3 regions of the Micromonospora sp. NPDC001898 genome follow, and region 2 is predicted to be linked to each of the others. Evidence: predicted binding sites of a transcription regulator. Region 2 holds the regulator's gene; each other region holds the start of a gene.
What was found. Region 2 encodes HrcA, which represses chaperone genes, less so after heat shock. Its sites were predicted from a motif close to GGTTNGCACNCTCNNNNNGAGNGTGCNAACC; they were not measured.
Positions count from the first base shown of each region.

Region 1: groL (chaperonin GroEL) is a predicted target of HrcA. The motif match lies at 1,957-1,987, and genes of this name have one in related genera.
Region 3: groES (co-chaperone GroES) is a predicted target of HrcA. The motif match lies at 2,095-2,125, and genes of this name have one in related genera.

Region 1 covers NZ_JBIATC010000001.1:267,928-272,935, reverse strand. The annotation lists gene ACFYZF_RS01315 (hypothetical protein) at 1-66, shown strand, start outside; gene groL (chaperonin GroEL) at 142-1,764, opposite strand; gene ACFYZF_RS01305 (cold-shock protein) at 2,767-2,970, opposite strand; gene ACFYZF_RS01300 (GNAT family N-acetyltransferase) at 3,194-3,787, shown strand; gene paaN (phenylacetic acid degradation protein PaaN) at 3,865-5,008, opposite strand, start outside.
Region 2 covers NZ_JBIATC010000018.1:33,200-38,207, forward strand. The annotation lists gene ACFYZF_RS26065 (16S rRNA (uracil(1498)-N(3))-methyltransferase) at 1-546, opposite strand, end outside; gene dnaJ (molecular chaperone DnaJ) at 605-1,747, opposite strand; gene hrcA (heat-inducible transcriptional repressor HrcA) at 1,822-2,844, opposite strand; gene ACFYZF_RS26080 (DUF4870 domain-containing protein) at 3,098-3,775, shown strand; gene hemW (radical SAM family heme chaperone HemW) at 3,857-5,008, opposite strand, start outside.
Region 3 covers NZ_JBIATC010000001.1:559,589-564,596, forward strand. The annotation lists gene ybaK (Cys-tRNA(Pro) deacylase) at 1-249, opposite strand, end outside; gene ACFYZF_RS02770 (methyltransferase domain-containing protein) at 325-1,524, opposite strand; partial or broken gene ACFYZF_RS02775 (multiprotein-bridging factor 1 family protein) at 1,734-1,922, opposite strand; gene groES (co-chaperone GroES) at 2,258-2,572, shown strand; gene groL (chaperonin GroEL) at 2,643-4,286, shown strand; gene ACFYZF_RS02790 (hypothetical protein) at 4,388-5,008, opposite strand, start outside.

The sequences.
Region 1 (5,008 bases), on a different contig from region 2:
ATCCGCATCCACCCGCCGTACGACCGCACCCGAAAGCGACGCAACCAACGACCCCTGCCGACGTGACCGGCGGGCCGGCAGACGACGGAAGGGGCGGGCCGTGTCAGCGGCCCGCCCCTTCGGCGTTCGGTGGAGCTGGACTCAGAAGTCCATGTCCCCGCCACCCGGGCCAGCCGGGGCAGCCGAGGCCTTCTCCGGCTTGTCCGCGACGACGGCCTCGGTGGTGAGGAAGAGCGCCGCGATGGAGGCGGCGTTCTGCAGCGCCGACCGGGTGACCTTGGCCGGGTCGATGATGCCCGCGGCCAGCAGGTCCACGTACTCGCCGCTGGCGGCGTTGAGGCCGTGGCCCGGGTCGAGGTTGCGGACGCGCTCGACGACCACGCCACCCTCAAGGCCGGCGTTGACGGCGATCTGCCGCAGCGGGGCGTCCAGCGCGATCTTGACGATCTGCGCGCCGGTCGCCTCGTCGCCGGTCAGGTCCAGCTTCTCGAAGGCGGTCTTGCCGGCCTGCACCAGCGCGACGCCACCACCCGGGACGATGCCCTCCTCGACGGCCGCCTTCGCGTTGCGAACGGCGTCCTCGATGCGGTGCTTGCGCTCCTTGAGCTCGACCTCGGTGGCCGCGCCGACCTTGATCACCGCGACACCGCCGGCCAGCTTGGCCAGGCGCTCCTGCAGCTTCTCGCGGTCGTAGTCGGAGTCGCTCTTGTCGATCTCGGCCCGGATCTGGTTGACCCGACCCTGGATCTGCTCGGCGTCGCCGGCACCGTCGACGATGGTGGTCTCGTCCTTGGTCACCACGACCTTGCGGGCGCGGCCCAGCATGTCGAGGCCGACGGCGTCCAGCTTGAGGCCGACCTCCTCGCTGATGACCTGGCCACCGGTGAGGATGGCGATGTCAGCCAGCATGGCCTTGCGGCGGTCACCGAAGCCCGGCGCCTTGACGGCGACCGACTTGAAGGTGCCACGGACCTTGTTGACCACGAGGGTGGCCAGGGCCTCGCCCTCGATGTCCTCGGCGATGATCAGCAGCGACTTGCCCGACTGCATGACCTTCTCCAGGATCGGGAGCAGGTCCTTCACCGAGGCGATCTTGCTGTTGACGATGAGGAGGTACGGGTCGTCGAAGACGGCCTCCATACGCTCCGGGTCGGTCATGAAGTACGCGGAGATGTAGCCCTTGTCGAAGCGCATGCCCTCGGTGAGCTCAAGCTCCAGGCCGAAGGTGTTGCTCTCCTCGACGGTGATGACGCCTTCCTTGCCAACCTTGTCCATCGCCTCGGCGATGATCTCGCCGACGGTGCTGTCACCGGCGGAGATGGAGGCGGTGGAGGCGATCTGCTCCTTGGTCTCGACGTCCTTGGCGAGCTTGGACAGCTCCTCCGAGACGCTGGCCACGGCGGCCTCGATGCCCCGCTTCAGGGCCATCGGGTTGGCGCCGGCGGCCACGTTGCGCAGGCCCTCACGGACCAGGGCCTGGGCCAGGACGGTCGCCGTCGTCGTGCCGTCACCGGCAACGTCGTCGGTCTTCTTCGCGACCTCCTTGACCAGCTCAGCGCCGATCTTCTCGTACGGGTCCTCGAGCTCGATCTCCTTGGCGATGCTCACACCATCGTTGGTGATGGTGGGGGCACCCCACTTCTTCTCGAGCACCACGTTGCGGCCCTTGGGGCCGAGGGTCACCTTCACGGCGTCGGCGAGCTGGTTCATGCCCCGCTCGAGGCCACGGCGAGCCTCTTCGTCAAACGCGATCATCTTGGCCATACGGCGTTGTCCTCCTGGACACTCACGGCCACCCGAGTGTGTGTCCCGGATGGGCCGCCTGGTGTACGCACCTTGGGACGTCGCCACCTGGCGACGACGACGTCTCCTCGGCCGGGCCGGATAGCCCGCGACGACCGGCCATGCGCCACCCGGCGGTTGCCCACCGGGGGCCCGTGGCCCCACCGTCCCGACCATTGGCACTCACGGTATGCGAGTGCCAATGACTTGTTTAGCACTCTGCCTTGCCGAGTGCAAGCACGATGCCGGGTCCGGACCCGGTCCGCGAGCCCTGACCAGCGCTATCCGGCCGTCGGCTCGGCCAAGTTCACCCGGCCGCCGGACGGCGGTCACCGAGCACCGCACGCCCGCCGCTCGGGTACGTGACGCCGGGCCGAACCGGCTCCGCGACCGTCAGGGACCGGCAGGCCGGCCGGCAGGGGAAGCCGAGGCAGCCGTAGGGCTGCGGGCCCGGGGAGGCCACCGGGCGGCGTGGGGCACCGGCGGCATGGCAGGTGCGGCCGGCAACCGAGGTACGGCCCGGGGCCCCCGATCGGCGCAGATTCAGGGAATGCCTGGTCATGGAGCGCCGAGAGGCCACACATTCCCTGAATCTGCGCGGGCTGGTGGGGTGCGGCCCGGCACCGAGGCACGGGGCGGGCCACCAGCAGCAGGGCGGGCGTCGGCAAAGATGTCGGTGGTCTCGACTGGGCACCGGCCGGGTCGGCACCCGCCGGAGCGGCGCAGCGCGTCGGCTCATCGGAGAGGTCGGCGCATCGGAGAGGTCGGCGCACCGGAGAGGTCGGCGCACCGGAGAGCCAGTCCCGCGTCGAGACCCAGTTTCGCGTCGCCGTACCGCCCGGGGCCACCGCGTCCGGCTGGGGCCACCGCGTCCGGCCGGGGTGCCGAGCACGACGTCCGGCTGGGGTGCCCCGTCGTCGCAGTCGCGACCTACGCCCGGCCCGGGCCCGCCCAGTCGCGGGCCCCGGACCTGGTCGGGGGGGGTCAGGCGACGACGCGGACCCGCTCGGCCTGTGGGCCCTTCTGCCCCTGGGCGATCTCGAACTCCACCCGCTGTCCGTCGTCCAGCGCCTTGTAGCCGTCCATCTCGATCGCGGAGAAGTGGACGAAGACGTCCTGCCCTCCGTCGACGGCGATGAAGCCGTAGCCCTTTTCGGCGTTGAACCACTTCACGGTGCCCTGTGCCACGGTGCACTTCCTCACGTCGCGCGGCCTGCAAACCGGCGGGACGCCGGCGCGAACCGGCGGCCCCGGACCACCGGCTCCGGGGTCGACGACGACCCCGAATTCAGTGACCAAAATCGCACGGTACACGAGCCGTCACGCAGGCGCACGACCGTAAATCAGGCTATACCGGACCGACCTCGACCCGGAACCGCATAGGCGGGCGTCACTGCGGTAAGCATGCGGGATGACAGCAGGTCCCCGCCCGTCGGCCGCCGGGCGTCCCGAGCCGGACAGGACGGTCGCCCCGGCCACGCGGGCGGCCGTCGTCCACCGGGTGACCCCGTGGGACGCGGCCCGGATGCGCGCGCTGCGGCTGGAGATGCTCGCCGACGCCCCGCTGGCCTTCCTGGAGACCCTGGCGGACGCCGCCGCCCGTCCGCACGCCGACTACGCGGCCCGGATCGCCTCGGTCGCCGTCGGCCGGCACACCGCGCAGTTCGTCGCCGACCCGGGCACCGACCGACCCGGCGGTCCCGCCGGCCGGCTCCTGGGGCACGCCGGCGGCACCGTCGCCCCGGACGAGCCGGGCCTGACCGTGGTGTACGCCGTCTACGTCACCCCGCAGCGGCGGGGCACCGGCCTGCTCGCGGAGCTGATCGACGCGGTAGCCGGCTGGTCCCGCGAGTGCGGCCGACCGGAGCTGATGCTGGAGGTGGTGGTCGGCAACGACCGCGCCTACCGGGCGTATCAGCGGCTGGGTTTCGTGGACACGGGCGTCCGGGTTCCCCACCCGGTGATTCCCGCCCTGCGCGAGCTCCAGATGCGCCGCCCGGCCTGAGCGCCCCGGCGCCGAGGGGCGGGGTGCCCAGGGGCCCGGCCCGACGCCCGCGCGCCGAGAGGCCCCTGGGTGCCCCGTCAGGCGGGGCGGCGGCTCTGTACGACGCGGAACCGGTTCGCCACGTACGCGCCGTCGGTCAGGGCCGCGTTGGCCGCCGGGTTGGCGCCGCTGCCGTGGAAGTCGGAGAACGCCGCCGACTGGTTCACGAACACTCCCCCGGTCAGGTTGCACGACAGGTGCACCCCGGTGTCGACCGCAGCCGCCTCGGCGGCGTCCAGCACCGCCTCGTCGGTGGAGTACACGGCTGCGGTCAGCGCGCCCTTCTCCCCCACCGTGGAGCGCAGGATCTCCAGGCCGTGCGCGGTGGAGTCGGTCGCGATGACGAACGAGATCGGCCCGAACCACTCCCGCGAGTACGTCCCGGTGTCGCCGGCCGCCAGCTTCACGATCGTCGGGGTGCGGACCACCGCGCCGGGGAATGACGGGTGCTCGACGGCCCGCGACTCCAGCACGGCCTCGCCGACCTTTGTGACCTCGTCGAGGCGCTCCAGCACCCCGTCGTTGACGATCGCCCCGGTCAGCTCGACGCCCCGGGCCGGGTCGGCGGTGATCTTGCCAACCGCCGCGGCGATCCCGGCGGCCACCTCGTCGAAGCTCCTGTGCCCCTGGTCGGTGGCGATGCCACCCGACGGGATCAGGATGTTCTGCGAGGTGGTGCACATCTGGCCGCTGTAGAGGGCCAGCGTGAAGCCCAGGTTGCGGCACATCCCGGCGAAGTCGTCGGTGGAGTCGATCACCACCGTGTTCAGGCCGGCCTTCTCGGTGTAGACCGCCGCCTGCCGGGCGTTGGCCTCCAGCCAGTCGCCGTACTCGGTGGAGCCGGTGAAGTCGACGATCTTCACGGCCGGGTGCAGGGCGAGCGTCGAGGCGAGCTTCTCGCCGGGGGCCTCGGGGGCGAGCAGCACCAGGTTCGGGTCGAAGCCGGCCTCGGCGAGCACCTCCCGGGCGTAGCGCACGGTGATGGCCAGCGGCAGCACCGCGCGGGGGTGCGGTTTGACCACCACGGGGTTGCCGGTGACCAGCGAGGCGAACAGCCCCGGGTACGAGTTCCAGGTCGGGAAGGTGTTGCAGCCGATGACCAGGGCCACCCCGCGCGGCACCACGTGGAACGTCTTGGTCATCCGCAGCGGGTCGCCCTTGCCGGCTGGCTTCTCCCAGCCG
Region 2 (5,008 bases):
GGTGGTCAGCCGGTCGTCGGCCTCCTCGTGCAGGACGAACGCGGCGGTGGACCCGGCGATCCGCCGGGCCACGGCGGCGGTGGACTCGTCGGGGGCCCCGGCCAGCACCGGCAGCCACGCCCGGCGGGCCTGCTTCGCCGCCTCCCGGGCGGTGGCCACCCACTTCTCCCGTGCCCGCACGCCCCGGTCGCCGCGCCACTGCACCACCGAGCGGGATGCCCCCCAGGGGACGATCTCGTCCACCCCGACCTCGGTCATCGCCTGCACGGCCAGCTCGCCCCGGTCGCCCTTGGCGATGCCCTGCACCACCACGAGCCGGGGCACGGACGCGTCGACGTACCCCCGGGAGGTGACGTCGAGCTCCAGGCTGCCCCGGCCGACGGCGGTGACCACGGCGGACGCGGTGCCGCCCCGGCCGTCGGCGAGCAGCAGTTCTTCGCCCACCCGCAGCCGCTGCACGGTGGCGGCGTGATGCCCCTCGGGGCCGTCCAGGGTGAGCTGGGCAGCGGTGGGCAGCGACTCGACCAGGAACAGCGGCGCGGACACGACGATCAGGTTAGCCGCCCCGGCGGGAACCGGGGCGGCGAGGCCGGGAGGACCGGGGTCAGGGGTGCCCGTTGAACGCGTCGCGCATCCGGGAGAAGAAGCCGCCCTGCTTGGACAGCTCGGCGACCTCCTCGCCCCGGGTCTTGGCGAAGTCCCGGAGCATCTTCTCCTGGTCGGCGTCGAGCTTGGTCGGGGTCCGCACGTCGAGGTGGACGTAGAGGTCGCCACGGCCGGTGCCGCGCAGGTGCGGCACGCCCCGGGCGCGCAGCCGCAGGGTGCTGCCCGGCTGGGTGCCGGCCTTGACGTCGACCGTCTCCTCGCTGTCCAGCGTCTTGATGGTCAGCCGGGTGCCGAGCGCGGCGGCGGTCATCGGGACGGTCACCCGGCAGTGCAGGTCGTCGCCCTTGCGGGAGTAGACGTCGTGCGTGCGCTCGTGGATCTCCACGTACAGGTCGCCGGCGGTGCCGCCGCCCGGGCCGACCTCGCCCTGCTGGGCCAGCCGGATCCGCATGCCGTCCTCGACCCCGGCCGGGATCTTCACGGTCAGCGAGCGGCGGGTGCGCACCCGCCCGTCGCCGGCGCAGGTCGGGCAGGGGTGCGGGATCGTGGTGCCGTACCCCTGGCAGACCGTGCACGGCCGGGCGGAGACCACCTGGCCGAGGAACGTGCGCTGCACCGACTGCACCTCGCCCCGGCCGCCGCACGCCTCGCAGGTGGCCAGGTGGGTGCCGGCGGCGGTGCCCGCGCCGGAGCAGGTGGTGCAGAGCACGGCGGTGTCGACGGTGATCGGCGCCTCGACGCCGAACGCCGTCTCGTGCAGGTCCAGCTCCAGCCGCAGGATCGCGTCGGCCCCCGGCCGGGTACGCGGGCGCGGCCCGCGCGCGCCGCCGGCCGCGCCGCCGAAGAAGGCGTCCATGATGTCCTGGAAGCCGACGAACGGGCCGGCCCCGCCGGGCCCGCCCGGGCCGCCGCCCCCGCCGCCCGGGGCCAGCGGGTCACCGCCCAGGTCGACGATCTGCCGTTTCCGGTCGTCCGAGAGGACCTCGTACGCGGCGTTGATGTCCTTGAACTTCTCCTGTGCCTCCGGGTCCGGATTCACGTCCGGGTGGAACTGCCGCGCCAGCTTGCGATAGGCGCGCTTGATCTCGTCGTCGGAGGCTTCCCGGCCTACGCCGAGGATGCCGTAGTAGTCCCTGGCCACTGCGTTCCCGTGTCCTCATGTTCGTCTCGCGTTGCGCCGGTCGGCGGCCGGAGCCGGCCGTCGGCCCTGACTGGTCAGTTCTGGGCCAGCAGCTCGCCCACGTAGCGTGCCACGGCCCGCACCGTGGCGATGGTGCCGGGGTAGTCCATCCGGGTGGGGCCGAGCACGCCCAGGCCGCCGAGCGCGGCCGCCCCCGGCCCGTACCCGGTGCTCACCACCGAGGCGGCGCGCAGGTTGTCGATCTCGTTCTCGTCGCCGATCAGCACCCGGGTGGTGGTCGACTCGGCCTCGCCGATGAGTTTGAGCATCACCACCTCCTCCTCCAGGGCCTCCAGGATCGGCCGCAGCGAACCCTGGAAGTCCAGCAGGCCGCCCCGGGTGAGGTTGGCGGTGCCGGCCAGCGCGATGCGTTCCTCGTGCCGCTCGACCAGCGTCTCCAGCAGCACCGTGGACAGCGTGGTCATGGCCGGACGCAGGTGCGCCGCCGACTCCTCGACCAGGGCCTGCACCAGTGGCGGGGTCTCCGACAGCCGGCTGCCGACCAGCTTCTCGTTGACCAGCCGGCGCAGGTCGGTGACGACGTCGGCGGGGACCGGCGCGGGCAGCTCGACCAGCCGCTGCTCGACCCGCCCCGTGTCGGCGATCATCACCAGCATCAGCCGGGTGGTGGAGATCGGCACCAGCTCCAGGTGCCGCACCGAGGACCGGGCGAGCGACGGGTACTGCACGACGGCGACCTGCCGGGTGAGCTGGGCCAGCAGCCGGACCGTGCGGTGCACCACGTCGTCCAGGTCGACCGCGCCGACCAGGAAGCGCTCGATGGCCCGGCGCTCGGCCGGGCTGAGCGGCTTGACCCGGGAAAGCCGGTCGACGAAAAGCCGATAGCCCCGGTCGGTGGGAACCCGCCCGGCGCTGGTGTGCGGCTGCCGGATGTACCCCTCCTCCTCCAGGACCGCCATGTCGTTGCGGACGGTCGCCGGGGAGACGCCGAGCTGGTGGCGCTCGACCAGGGCCTTGCTCCCGACCGGCTCCTGGGTGGCGACGTAGTCCTCGACGATCGCGCGGAGCACGGCGAGCTTGCGGTCGTCGAGACCCACTCCCCTTACCTCCTGTCGCACGTCGGTGCCCGTCGTCGCGGCGACGCCCCGGGCCTGCCCGCCGGCTGGCGAAGCCTGGCACTCGACTGTAACGAGTGCCAGTCTACGTCGGCTGCCCCGCCGTCGGTAAGATCACAGACGGACCGTCGGCCCGGCCGCGGCACCGGGCGACGGGGCGGGACGCCGATATCCCCTCGTACCCGACCAGTGTCGCTCTGGTGCCCACTTGTCGGCAGCCCCTACCGTGACGTGCATGACTGAACCACCTCGCCCTCCCGGGTCAGGCGACCCGGGCGGCTACCCGCCCGAGGCCAACCCGCCGTCGGCACCGTACGGCTCGTCGGCGGACGAGCCGCCCACCGCACCACTCTCCGGGGCTCCCGGGGCGGGCGGCTATCCCCCGCCCGGCGGCTATCCACCACCCACCGGCGACCAGCCGCCGTCGGGCGGCTACCCGCCACCCGGCAGCCAGCCCCCGCCGGGCGGCTTCAACCCGGGCGGCTACCCCCCGGGTGGCGCATACCCCCCGGGTGGCGGATATCCGACCGGCGGGGCGTACCCGGGCCCGACCGGCGGCTACCCGACCAACGACGACAAGACCTGGGCGCTGATCGCGCACTTCGGCGGTCCGCTCGGCGTGGTGGTCGGCGGCAGCCTGCTCGGCTGGGTCGCTCCGCTGATCGCGCTCGTGGTCAAGGGCCCGCAGTCGCCGACCGTGCGCGCGCACGCCGTCGCGGCGCTGAACTTCCAGCTCACCTGGGTGATCGCCCTCCTGGTGAGCTTCGTGCTCGCCGTGGTCACCTGCGGGGTGCTGTTCTTCATCCCGATGCTGGTCGCCCTGGTGCCGATCATCTTCGGCATCATCGGCGGCATCAAGGCCAACGAGGGCACGCTCTACCGCTACCCGATGACCTACAACCTCGTGAAGTGACCCGCATCGGCCGGCCCCCGTCGGGCCGGCCGATGCCGGGCGGCCGGCCCGGCGCACGGGGGCCCGGGCCAAGGCGTCCGATCAGGGCAGCAGGTCGCGCACGACCGCGTCGGCCAACAGCCGGCCGCGCAGGGTGAGCACGGCCCGGCCGGCCGCGTACCCGGCCGGGTCGAGCAGCCCGCCGGCCACGGCCCGCTCCGCGCCGGCCCGGCCGGGCGCGTCCAGCACGTCCAGCGGCAGGCCGGAGGCGAGCCGCAGGCGCAGCATCACGTCCTCCATGTGCGCCTCGCCGGGCGTGAGCACCTCCCGGGCCAGGCCGGGGGACTCCCCCGCCGCCAGCCGCTTCGCGTACGCGCTCGGGTGCTTGACGTTCCACCAGCGCACCCCGCCGACGTGGCTGTGCGCCCCCGGACCCAGGCCCCACCAGTCCGCGCCGGTCCAGTAGAGCAGGTTGTGCCGGCACCGCCCGGCCGGCGTGCGGGCCCAGTTGGACACCTCATACCAGGAGAAGCCGGCCGCGCCGAGGGCGGCCTCCGCGGCCAGGTACCGGTCCGCCGCCACGTCGTCGGACGGGTACGGCAGCTCGCCGCGCCGCATCCGCGCGGCCAGCCGGGTGCCGTCCTCCACGATCAGGGCGTACGCGCTGACGTGGTCCACCCCGGCGGCGACCACCTGGTCGAGGGACGCCGCGAAGTCCTCGGCGCTCTCCCCCGGCGTGCCGTAGATCAGGTCCAGGTTGACGTGGTCGAACCCGGCGTCGCGGGCCTCCGCCGCGGCGGCGGTGGCCCGGCCGGCGCTGTGCCGACGGTCGAGTACCGCCAGCACCCCCGGGGCGGCGGACTGCATGCCCAGCGAGATCCGGGTGTACCCGGCCGCCCGCAGGGTCTTCAGCGACTCCGGCGTGACCGACTCCGGGTTGGCCTCGGTGGTCACCTCGGCGTCGGCGGCCAGCCCCCAGGTGCGGTCGATGCCGTCGAGGATGCGGGCCAGGTGGTCGGCGGGGAGCAGGGTGGGCGTGCCGCCGCCGACGAACACGGTGTCGACCCTCGGCGGCGGGGTGTCGCCGAGCACCCGGCCGGCGAGGGCCAGCTCGGCCAGCACCGTGTCGGCGTACGACTCGCGGCCGACCCCGCCACCCAACTCGTCGGCCGTGTACGTGTTGAAGTCGCAGTAGCCGCACCGGCTGGCGCAGAACGGCACGTGCACGTACACGCCGAAGCCGCGCGCGCCGAC
Region 3 (5,008 bases), on a different contig from region 2:
CTTGCCGCCGAGCGAGGCGGCCAGCGCCTTGAGGTCCAGCTCGCCGGTCACCGGCACCACCGCCACGGCGAGCGCGCCGTCGACCTCGGTGACCAGCGACTTGAACACCCGCTCCGGGGGTACGCCCAGGGCCGCCGCGACGAGCGCGCCGTAGTCCGGCGCGTCCGGCGAGACGTCGTACGGGTGGGTGCTGTGCCGGATCTTCCGCCTGTTCAGCAGCGCCGTCGCCGGAGTGCCCTGTCCCGCCATGCCCGACAAGCTAACCCGGCGTCGCCCGGCGGGCCACCGGAAACGGCCGACGGCGCGGCGGGAGGGCCGGCGGGGTCAGCCCACCGGCCGGCACAGCAGCACGGTGGGTGCGCCGGCGACCCGGGTCAGCACCAGGCTCGCCGCCTCCGGGCCGGCCAGTCGCAGGTCCCGCCGCAGCCTCTCCGGCTCCAGCGCCGAGCCGCGCTTGAGGATCTCGACCCGGCCCACCCGGCGCTCGCGCAGCAGGGCGCGCAGCCGCTTCAGCGAGAACGGCAGCACGTCGGTGACCTCCAGGCAGCGGGCGAACGGCGTCGCGCCCGGTGTGTCGGCGTACAGGTAGGCGATGCTCGGGTCGGCGAGCGTGGCGTCGATGGCGTCGGCCAGCTCCGCGACCAGGTGGGCGCGGACCACCGCCGGGTCGGGGTCGTGGACGTACCGGCGGACCGGGCCGACCGTGGCCTCGACCGCGCCGGAGCCGGTGAGCTGGTGACGCGCCACCCCGGCGGGCGGCTTCTCCGTCAGCAGGGTGGCGCGGCGGGGGACCTCGGCGAGCCGGCCGCACCACAGGGCGGCCTCGACCAGGTCGCCGGCCACGCTCACCCACTCCGCCTCGGCTCCGGCCGGGATCAGCGCGTGGTCGAGGCCGGGGGCCACCTTGACCACGGTGTGCGGCACCCGCTCGGCCAGGCCGGTGACGAAGTCCCACGGCGGCGAGTAGGCGTTCGGGTCGAAGATCCGCCGCCCGGTGCCGGCCCTGCGCCGCGCCGGGTCGCAGAAGACCGCGTCGACCCGGGACACGTCGAACGCCGTGGCGTCGCCGCACTCCACGGTGAACGCGTCGGCCAGCCCGGCGGCCTCGGCGTTCGCGGCGGCCATCGCGGCGGTCACCGGGTCGGCCTCCACCCCGTACACCCGGATGCCGGCGCGGGCGGCGGCGAGCGCGTCGGCCCCGAGGCCGCAGCCCAGGTCGGCGAGGGTGCGCACCCCGGCCGCGCGCAGCCGCTCGGCCCGCCGGTCGGCGACCACCCGGCGGGTGGCCTGCTCCAGGCCGGCGCGGGTGAGGAACATGCCGGCGGCCTCCGGCCCGAACTTGCCGACCGCCCGACGGCGCAGCTCCGCCTGGGTGAGCGCCGCCGCCGCGAGCCCGGCCGGGATGCCGGCCGAACGGAGCGCGCCCGCCGAGGTCAGCGGGTCGCCGCCGGCCCTCTCGGTCGCCGCGTCGAGCGCGGCCGACCCCTCGGGGGTACGCAGGGCGGCGAACTGGTCGAGATCCACCCGCCCATTGTCCCGGCTCCGGCCGGGCCGCTCGGCTGCGGTCCGTCAAAGGTCCGTCAAGGGCCGTCAAGGGCCGTCAAGGGTCCGGACGGCGGTGTCAGCGGGCGGGGGCGGCGGCGACGAAGGCCCGCCAACTCGCCGGGGCGAAGGTGAGATCCGGCGCGGCGTGGATTCGGATCAGCTCCAGCATGGTGCTGAAGAGGGTCGCCGGTGTCGAGCGCCGCGTCGAACCGGGCCAGATAGTCGGGCCTGACCGGGGTCTGCCCGGTCTCGACCCCGCTCACCATCGACGACGAGTAGCTGATCAGCCTGCCCAGCTCCTCCTGGTTGAGCCCACGAGCCTGGCGGGCCCGGCGTAGTTGGGCCCGCAGGAACGTCAGCGTCGGTATCCGGGACACTCGTTCTCCCCTTTCAACGGCCTCCGATGGAGGCCACCGACGGTAGGGAGCCGGCTACGGTGTGGCGAGGCGCTGTCGGCGTGTCGCGGCTACGACTGGCGGAACTGTGGCGACACGACGGGTGGCGCGCTGGCACTCTCCTTGACGGAGTGCTAGCCACGGCCTAACCTGCGATTAGCACTCTCCCATGGAGGGTGCCAGCTCCCGGGCCCGTGCCCGGGTGCTGAACGCCAGGCGGACCGGCACCCGCGACGACGGCCCCGCCCGGTGGCATGTGGCAGATTGACGCTGGTCGGCCCCGTCGACCAGCAACGAAACCAATACCCCAGGAGGGTATGCCCGTGACTACCGCGACCAAGGTTGCGATCAAGCCGCTCGAGGACCGGATCCTGGTCCAGGCGAACGAGGCTGAGACCACCACGGCGTCGGGCATCGTGATCCCCGACACCGCCAAGGAGAAGCCGCAGGAGGGCACTGTCCTCGCTGTCGGCCCGGGCCGGATCGACGACAAGGGCAACCGGATCCCGGTTGACGTCGCCGTCGGCGACACCGTCATCTACTCGAAGTACGGCGGCACCGAGATCAAGTACGCCGGCGAGGAGTACCTGGTGCTCTCCGCCCGCGACGTTCTCGCGGTCATCGAGAAGTAGGCAACCGATCAGTGTCACTGCCCCGGTCCGGTTCGCCGGGCCGGGGCAGTGACGCTTCGAAGGGACATTAATGGCGAAGATCCTTAGCTTTTCGGATGACGCCCGGCACCTGCTGGAACACGGTGTCAACGCCCTCGCGGACGTGGTCAAGGTCACTCTCGGCCCGCGCGGGCGCAACGTCGTCCTGGACAAGAAGTTCGGTGTGCCCACGATCACCAACGATGGCGTGACCATCGCCAAGGAGATCGAGCTCACCAACCCGTACGAGAACCTCGGCGCGCAGTTGGTCAAGGAGGTGGCGACCAAGACCAATGACGTCGCCGGCGACGGGACCACCACCGCGACCGTGCTGGCCCAGGCGATGGTCCGCGAGGGCCTGCGCAACGTGACCGCCGGCACCAACCCGGCCGGCCTCAAGCGCGGCATCGACCTGGCCGCCAACAGGGTCTCCGAGGCCCTGCTCGAACGGGCCGTCGAGGTCGCCAGCAAGGAGTCGATCGCGCACGTGGCGACGATCTCCGCGCAGGACGCCACGATCGGCGAGCTGATCGCCGAGGCGATGGAGCGGGTCGGCCGCGACGGTGTCATCACCGTCGAGGAGGGTTCCGCCCTCGCCACCGAGCTGGACGTGACCGAGGGTCTCCAGTTCGACAAGGGCTTCATCTCGCCGAACTTCGTCACCGACGTGGAGGGGCAGGAGGCGGTCCTGGAGGACCCCTACATCCTGATCACCACGCAGAAGATCTCGGCGATCGAGGAACTGCTGCCGCTGCTGGAGAAGGTCCTCCAGAACAGCAAGCCGCTGCTGATCATCGCCGAGGACGTCGAGGGCCAGGCCCTGTCCACCCTGGTGGTCAACTCGATCCGCAAGACCCTCAAGGTCTGCGCGGTGAAGGCCCCCGGCTTCGGCGACCGGCGCAAGGCGATGCTCCAGGACATGGCAATCCTCACCGGCGCCGAGCTGGTCGCCCCGGAGCTGGGCTACAAGCTGGACCAGGTCGGCCTGGAGGTGCTCGGCACCGCCCGGCGCGTCGTGGTCGACAAGGAGAACACCACCGTCGTCGACGGCGGCGGGCAGTCCAGTGAGGTCGCCGACCGGGTCGCCCAGATCCGCAAGGAGATCGAGGCCTCGGACTCCGAGTGGGACCGGGAGAAGCTGGCGGAGCGGCTGGCGAAGCTCTCCGGCGGCATCGCGGTCATCAAGGTGGGCGCGGCGACCGAGGTCGAGATGAAGGAGCGCAAGCACCGCATCGAGGACGCCATCGCCGCGACCAAGGCCGCCGTCGAGGAGGGCACGGTGCCCGGTGGTGGTGCCGCCCTGGCGCAGATCCGGTCGGTTCTCGACGACGACCTCGGCCTGACCGGCGAGGAGAAGATCGGCGTCTCGATCGTGCGCAAGGCGCTGGTCGAGCCGCTGCGTTGGATCGCGCAGAACGCCGGCCACGACGGCTACGTCGTGGTGCAGAAGGTCGCCGACCAGGAGTGGGGCAACGGCCTCAACGCCGCCACCGGCGAGTACGTCGACATGGCGAAGGCCGGCATCATCGACCCGGTGAAGGTGACCCGCAGCGCGGTCTCCAACGCCGCTTCGATCGCCGGCCTGCTGCTCACCACCGAGAGCCTGGTGGTGGAGAAGCCGGAGAAGGCCGAGCCGGCCGCCGGGGGCCACGGCCACTCGCACGGCCACGGCCACCAGCACGGCCCGGGCTTCTGACCGACGCCGTACGACACCGCGCAGGGCACGCCTTCACCTCGACGGCGTGCCCTGCCGCCCTTCCCGCCCCCTGACGGTGGCGGGCGCGCGCCGGGAGCCCATCACCCGATGGTGGGCGTGTCGAAGGGCGGCGGCGGGCCGAGGTAAGCGACCTCCGGCGCCAGCAGCACCGCCCACGCGGGCCGGAACGCCGGTGCCCGGCGGTCCAGTTCCGGCTGGAGGTGGCTGCGCCAGGGCCCGTGCCCGTGGTCGGCCAGCCAACCGGGCCACGAGTCGTAGCGCCGTTCGAGGGTGAAGCCGCCGGCGGTCGTCTCCAGCCGTAGGAAGATCCACTGCCCGTGCGCCGGGTCGGCCTCGGCCGCCCGGAGCCGGCGGACCAGGTCACCAGCCTGGCGGAAGGCCGCCCAGCCGTCCTCGCCCGGGCGGCCGGCCGGGGGAGCCTCGCCCGGGTGCTGGCTGAGCGCGGCGTCGGTGACCTGCATGAGCAGCGAGCAGCGGCCGTCGCCGGCCGGGGCCCGGCCGCGTGCCCAGTCGACGAGCTCGGTCAGCTCGGGGGTGGGTGCCGGGGCCGGGCGGGGTGCCTCCGTGGCCCGCCGCATCGCAGTCCAGACCAGCCGGTCGTGCTGGTCGTCGCTGAGCACCCGGACCCGCCGGGGCGGGGCCCCTGCCGCCGCCGCCACCGCCGGTGGTCTCTCGCCCGGGGTCAGCCCGGCCCGGGCCGC